DNA from 2 places in the Citricoccus sp. GCM10030269 genome. Region 2 is predicted to be linked to the other one. Evidence: predicted binding sites of a transcription regulator. Region 2 holds the regulator's gene; the other holds the start of a gene.

Region 1 (3,406 bases), 380 kb from region 2:
TACGAACTTTTTTGCCACTGAGGAGCCGCAGACGTTGAACACGACGATGTTGGGCCAGCAGGTGGCGATCCAGGCGGTGCCGGTGCGGTGGACCTGGGAGTACGGGGATGGGTCGGAGCCGGTGTCGAATCCGTTCCCGGGTGGCCCGCAGAGGGAGTTCAACCAAGAAACCACGACCAGTCATGTGTATGAGGACACCGGGACGTTTCCGGTGTCGTTATCGACGGCGTATCGGGGTCAGTTCTCGGTCAATGATGGTCCGTGGATTGCTATTCCGGGCATGGCGACGGTGGCCAGTGAGCCGGCTTCGGCGGATATTTGGCGCTCGAAGTCCAAGAATGTGGCCGAGGATTGTGATGCCAACCCGGAGGGGTGGGCGTGCGGGGACCCCTTCGAGGCCAACTGAGCCCAGGAACTCTAGCCGGATGTGCGGCAGACTAGGTCCATGTGCGGACGGTATGTGATGGCTCGGGCCATCGGAGACCTGGTGGCCGATTCCGGAGCGATGGAGCCTGACGAGGAATTCGCGCTGCCGCCGAACTGGAATGTCGCACCCACTGCGGACGTCGCTGTAGTGTTGGAGCGTGCGGGTGAAACGGACACTCGCCGGGAAATCCATGTGGCCCGTTGGGGATTGGTGCCGCCGTGGGCCAAGGACGTTTCGATGGGAGCGCGGGCGTTCAATGCCCGCTCCGAGACGGTGGTTGAGAAGCCCACGTTCCGCTCTGCGATCAAGGCGCGGCGCTGTGCAGTCCCTGCAGACGGATACTACGAGTGGCTGAAGCCCGACGCCGGCGCCCCCAAGACCACGAAGAAGCGGCCCTTCTACATCCACCCGCACAACGGCTCGCCCATCTACTTCGCTGGCCTCTACGAATGGTGGAAGGATGCGTCGGTCCCGGAGGGCGATCCTCATCGGTGGTTGTTGAGTTGCACGATCCTCACGGGCCCATCACCGGACGCCGCCGTCGTAGAGTCGGCCAGTGTGCAGGGCATGACCGAAGCTGGGCGAGCAACTCTGGAGCAGTTGGGTCAGCTGCACGACCGCTTCCCTCTGCCCATGAACCCCGAGACCATGGACGCATGGCTGAAACCGGAGAAGCTCTCGTCCGCGGAAGCGGCCCAGGCCCTAGTGGAGCGCGTGCTCGATCAGGGTTACTCGACGGCATCAGAGTGGACGCTGGACGAGGTTGACCCCGCCGTGGGAAACGTGCGCAACAACGGTCCCGAGTTGATTGAACCCATGCAGTCGTTGCTCTGAGGGTTCCGACACTGGCCTGTCTGGCGGCCTTGTACCTCCCTTTTTCTGCACCACTTCTGCACCCCCGGTCTTATCGTGTCCGGTCCCTTTCGTAGCCTCACTCTTGGTACTAGAACACATGTTCGAATACCATGGCGGGGTACGGCCAGCCTTCCCTCCAAGGCCGTTTCACTTCCCACCGCCATACCGGGCAGCCCGGTTTCAGGCTCGTCGTTCCTTCCCAGACGGCAACGAGCAGGAAGCCGGAACACGCTGAATCCGGACATCCGCCGGCCTGTGCCGGTGGGTGAAACACGGCATGAGAAGGCACGACGAGAACAGGGCAGGAATCACGTCTCATGGGAATCTTCACGCAATCGGTCACCGTCGGATGCACGACCGCGGGGGTACCGCTACACCTGGATTGGAACGGGCGTAGCTATGTGCTGGCTGCCGAACCGGTGCGCTGGTACGAGCGTCGGAAATGGTGGATGGAGGAACACCGGGCTGAACGGGGCCGCGGCGCCGGGCTGGTGGACCATGAAGTCTGGCGAGTCCAGGTGCGACTGGAGAAAGCCCGCAATGCACCCCTACTGACTTTGGACCTCTCACACCACATCGATTCCGGCCGTTGGCGACTGGTCCGGATCTACGATGGCGCCTCCGTGCGCCTGAAAGAGAGCGCTTGATGGTCGCTACGTCGGCAGTTTCCGGTGCTGCCTCTGGCACCCGGAGATCAGGCTTCCCGCACCTGCATGTGGCCAGTGCTTTCAGCTCTCACTACGGGGTGTCCTGGCCCGCTGAACTCGCGGCGGCTGCCGCTGCGGACGGTGCGGAAGTGCTGGCCTGCACTGATCGCGATGGCCTCTACGGCACGGCCAAGCACGTCGCTGCCTGCCTGGAGCAGGGCGTGGACCCAGTGATCGGGGTGGATCTGTCGGTGGCCTGGGAGGACGACGTCGGCGGTTCCCCGTCCTCCCCGCGGCGCTCTGGCGCGGTGCCCACCAACCCGGCCGGTCGGGTGGTCGTGCTGGCCAGGGGCGGAACCGGAGGCACCGGCTACCGTGCTCTGGTGCGGCTCATCTCGGCCGCCCACGCCCACACCACGGGTGGCTCGGCGGGGGGATCTCCCTATGTCACCGTGACCGAGCTGGCGCAGTGGTCCGCCGGTCGGCACCACGGTGCGCCGCCGGAACTGTTCGTGCTGCTGGGACCGGGGTCCGACGTCGGGCAGTTGATGGCAGCGCGCAAGTACACGGCCGGCCGGACTCTGCTCCGCCGCTGGAAATCAGCGTTGCCCGCCGGTGCTCTGCGGGTGGAGGTGGCCTGCCACCTGTCCCCGCCGGGGGAGAAGCTGTCCACACCGCACGCCGTGAAGATGCTGCGGGCTGCGGGAGACAACAGGGTGCCGGCGGTGCTGACGAACGCGGTGCGCTATGCGGCCCCGGATGGGGCCGCCACTGCTGATGTTCTTGATGCAGCACGGGCTCTGAGCTCTCTGGAGACTCTCGGCGACCTACAGCCCAATGGGCAGGGCTGGCTGAAATCTGCTGGGGCCATGTATGAGATCGCCCGCGAGATCTGCCGTGCCGCGAATGGGGGAGGCAGCACGGCCGAAGGGGCGAAGGCTCTGCTGGATGCGACCCACGATCTCGCCGATCTCTGCCGTATGGATCCGGGGCCGGATCTGGGCTGGATGCGGCCCACCGTGCCGGAAGCCTCGGTCATCGGCATTGATGGTGACCCCGTGACCGAACTGCGCCAGCGTTCTCTGGCCGGGGCCGGGGCGCGATTCCCGGACCTCTACAGCGGAACCCGGTTTGCGTCGTCGCCGGCGGGCCAGGAGCTGGAGAACCGGCTGGAACACGAGCTGGGGATCATCAACCGTCTCGGTTTCGCCAGCTACTTCCTCACCGTGGCTGAGGTGGTGCGGATGATCGAAGGTCTGGGAGTGCGGGTTTCGGCGCGAGGCTCTGGAGCGTCATCCCTGGTCAACCACCTGTTGCGGATTTCCAACGTGGACCCGGTGCGGCACGAGCTGATCTTCGAGAGGTTCCTCTCCAACGATCGCTCCACCCTGCCGGACATCGATATCGACGTGGAGTCCGCCCGCCGGCACGAGGTCTATCGCGCGATGTTCGAGAGATTCGGGGCGGAGCGCACCAC
Region 2 (3,406 bases):
CTTCGGTCAGGCGACCGCCGTCTTGACCTCCGCAACCCTCGCGATCGGCGAATCATTCAACCCGGTGGCTGGGTCCCTCGGTCTGCTCGGTGACGGCGCGCCACGGTGGACCGCCATCGACGTCGGCAGCCCCTTCGACTATCCGCGGCAAGGAGTCCTCTACGTGGCCCGCCACTTGCCGAAGCCGGGGCGCTTCGCCGCGCCGGAGAGCTACGACGAACTCGAGGCCCTCTTGAGCGCCTCCGGTGGCGGCGCGCTGTGCCTGTTCTCCTCCAAACGTGCCGCCGAGGATGCGGCGGCCGAGATGCGCACGCGTCTGGGCCCGAAGCCGACCATCCTGTGTCAGGGGGACACCACCCTCAGCGCCTTGGTGCGGCAGTTCGCCGAGGAGAGGGACACCTGCCTGTTCGGGACGATGAGCCTGTGGCAGGGAGTCGACGTGCCGGGCGACGCGTGTCGCCTGGTGGTCATCGACCGGATTCCGTTTCCGCGGCCCGACGATCCGCTGGCCACGGCGCGGTCCCGTGACATCAGCCGTCACGGTGGAAACGGATTCATGGCCGTCTCGGCCACTCACGCCGCCGTCCGCCTGGCCCAGGGAGCCGGCCGGCTCATTCGGACCGGAACCGACCGCGGTGTGGTTGCCGTGCTGGACTCCCGGCTGGCGAGTGAACGGTACGGTTCGTTCCTGCGTTCGACCCTGCCCGAGTTCTGGCCGACCACCGATCCCGCCGTGGTGCGCGGGGTGCTGTCACGACTCCACAAGGCCGGCGACTGACGCCGTCAGGAGTGATCAGGACTGCAGCACCTCGAGGGCCTCGACGGTGCGGATGGCCCGCCATTCGAGACCCTGAGCCGGGCTCCACGCGGGCCAATCCACGGTCCAGCCCCCGTCGGGCCGCTGGCCGGACGCCAGTCGGTAACGATCAGCCACGAGGGCATCGCGGGGCAGCAGTCTCTCGGGCAGATCTGAGGGATAGGGAACCTGCCAGGGGTTGTGCAGCAGGTCCAGTGGCAGGATCTTCTCGTCCGCAGCTCCGCCCTCGACGGGAAGGGCTCCGTCCGTCTCCAGCCGTGCACGGAGTGAATCCAGCACGGGGCGGGACAGCGACGGATCCGCCGCGAGATAGCGCAATGCGTACTTGGACTCGTACGCCGGCAGACTCCCGCTCGTGGAGAGACGATGACGGCACCAGTCCGCCGCTGCGGCTGACCAGCCGCCCGTGAAACCGGTCAAGAGCGCGGCCGCGGCAAAACCGAAGGTCAGGTGGGAGCCTCCGGGGGCAGCGGTCACCCACGGTGCGTGTGGCCATTCCAAGGACGGGGTCGTCACGAAGGGGATGGACCCGTCCTGTTCGGCGATGGAGGCCGCCCACTCGAGGCCGGCTCTGACCCACGGATGATCGACGAGCCCCCATCCCGCCATCAGGTCCAGTGCCGCCAGCGTCGAGAGGGGTTCACTGCGCGGAGAGCGCACGTCCGGCTCCAGCGCATGGCCGAACCCGCCGTCGGGATTCCGATGGGCCCCCAAGGCGGCCAGGACGCCCTCGTGACCGCCGCCGTGCAAGAGGAGTTCGATCCGACGCCGCTCCAGGAGCCGGCCGTGGGTGAACACGAACTCCTCGGCGTCCGCGACGCGGATTCCCGACGGAAAAGGACGGAGATTCACTGGCGTCAGAGGGCTCGCAGGACGGTGACGACCTTGCCCATCACGGTGGCGTCATCTCCGAGGATCGGCTCATACGCAGAGTTCTGCGGGAGCAGCCACGTGTGACCGTCACGCTGGCGGAAGGTCTTCACGGTCGCCTCGTCGTCCAGAAGTGCGGCCACGATGTCCCCGTTCTGTGCGTTCTTCTGCTGCCGCACCACGACCCAGTCGCCGTCGCAGATCGCCGCGTCCACCATGGAATCGCCCGAGACCTTCAGCATGAACAGTTCGCCCTCACCGGTGAGCTGGCGGGGGAGCGACATGACGTCCTCCACCTGCTGGTCGGCCAGGATCGGTCCACCGGCGGCGATCCGGCCCACGAGCGGAACGGGCACGGCATCGCCCTCGGAGGCGCCGGTGTGCAGGGTGGCCACGGTCGCGGTGTGGTCAGCAGCAGGTGACTCCAACGGCTGAAGGTCCGCGTTCAGCGCCACACCGTTCTCGTCAAGCAGCACCTCCATGGCGCGCGGGCGTCCCGGATCTTTGCGCAGGTATCCCATCCGCTCCAACTGACCGAGCTGGTGGGTGACCGAGGACAGTGAGGCCAAGCCGGCGGCATCGCCGATCTCTCGCATGGACGGCGGATAGCCGTGTTCGGAGATGGCTGTGCGGATGGAGGCGAGAATCGTCCGCTGGCGTGCCGTCAGGGGGCGGACGCTCGGCTCGTGCGGGGATGCCGGTTCGGGAGAGGCGTTCCGGGGGGCCATACGACCATCCGTTCTTATCGTGTCCGTCGGGCTTGGTGGAGTGCTTCTGACGGTACCGGAGTCGGATCGTCGATTCAAAGATATGTTCGAATTTTTCTTGGCGTGTTTCGAACAGGCGTGCTAGACATGAACACAGAGCACTCGAACACACGTTCTAGGTGGCCCGATCGCCGGGCGGAAAGGCAGAAGAGCATGAGCACTGCAGCATCAGCATCGACCAGCACCGCCGGCTTCACCGGATTCCACCTGAATCGCCGTGGCCGCCTTCTCTTCCTCGGCATCCCCGTGCTCCTCGTGGCCGCACTTGCAGCAGCTGCGGCCGTCTTCTTCGGCGCCAACAGCATGGCGCCCGCGGCGGCCTCGGACGGCGCGGGCGGTACCGCGGTCGAGTCGGTGACCGTGAACTACGGGGACACGTTGTGGACGATCGCCGGGCGAACGGCACCGGAGGCACCCCGGAACGAGACCATTCTGCGCATCGGTGAGTTGAACGACCTCAACGGATCCGAGCTCCAGCCCGGACAGGTGCTGTTCGTGCCGGTGTCGTCTGCGGCCAACTAGAATGGGTCGGTGAGTTATTCGGACGCCCCCTCCACGCCAGATGCCCTGGCCGCACTACCGTTGCGAGAGAACCTGCGCGGACTGAGTCCCTACGGTGCTCCGCAGTTGGATGTGCCCGTCACGTTGAACACCAACGAGAACACCCATCCGGTGCCGGACGAGGTCGTGGCGGCCATCCGTGATTCCGTCACCCAAGCTGCATCCAGCCTCAATCGCTATCCGGACCGAGAGTTCACCGGACTGCGCCAGCGGTTGGCCGAATATCTGGGGTACGGGCTGACCGAGAACCACGTCTGGGCAGCCAATGGTTCCAACGAGATCCTCCAGCAGTTGCTGCAGGCGTTCGGCGGCCCGGGGCGCACGGTGATGAGCTTTCCCCCCACCTACTCGATGTATCCCTTGCTCGCCGCGGGGACGGACACCTCGTATC

Evidence for each region. Region 2 encodes LexA, which represses DNA repair genes until DNA is damaged. Its sites were predicted from a motif close to TCGAACANNTGTTCGA; they were not measured.
Region 1: ACFQQD_RS09250 (DUF6504 family protein) is a predicted target of LexA. The motif match lies at 1,372-1,387, and genes of this name have one in related genera.

Annotation. Positions count from the first base shown of each region.
Region 1 covers NZ_JBHTCV010000005.1:458,388-461,793, reverse strand. Annotated here, with positions in the region: gene ACFQQD_RS09260 (PKD domain-containing protein) at 1-406, shown strand, start outside; gene ACFQQD_RS09255 (SOS response-associated peptidase) at 446-1,261, shown strand; gene ACFQQD_RS09250 (DUF6504 family protein) at 1,600-1,929, shown strand; gene ACFQQD_RS09245 (DNA polymerase III subunit alpha) at 1,929-3,406, shown strand, end outside.
Region 2 covers NZ_JBHTCV010000005.1:841,885-845,290, reverse strand. Annotated here, with positions in the region: gene ACFQQD_RS11040 (ATP-dependent DNA helicase) at 1-778, shown strand, start outside; gene ACFQQD_RS11035 (hypothetical protein) at 794-1,669, opposite strand; gene lexA (transcriptional repressor LexA) at 1,675-2,415, opposite strand; gene ACFQQD_RS11025 (LysM peptidoglycan-binding domain-containing protein) at 2,608-2,976, shown strand; gene ACFQQD_RS11020 (histidinol-phosphate transaminase) at 2,986-3,406, shown strand, end outside.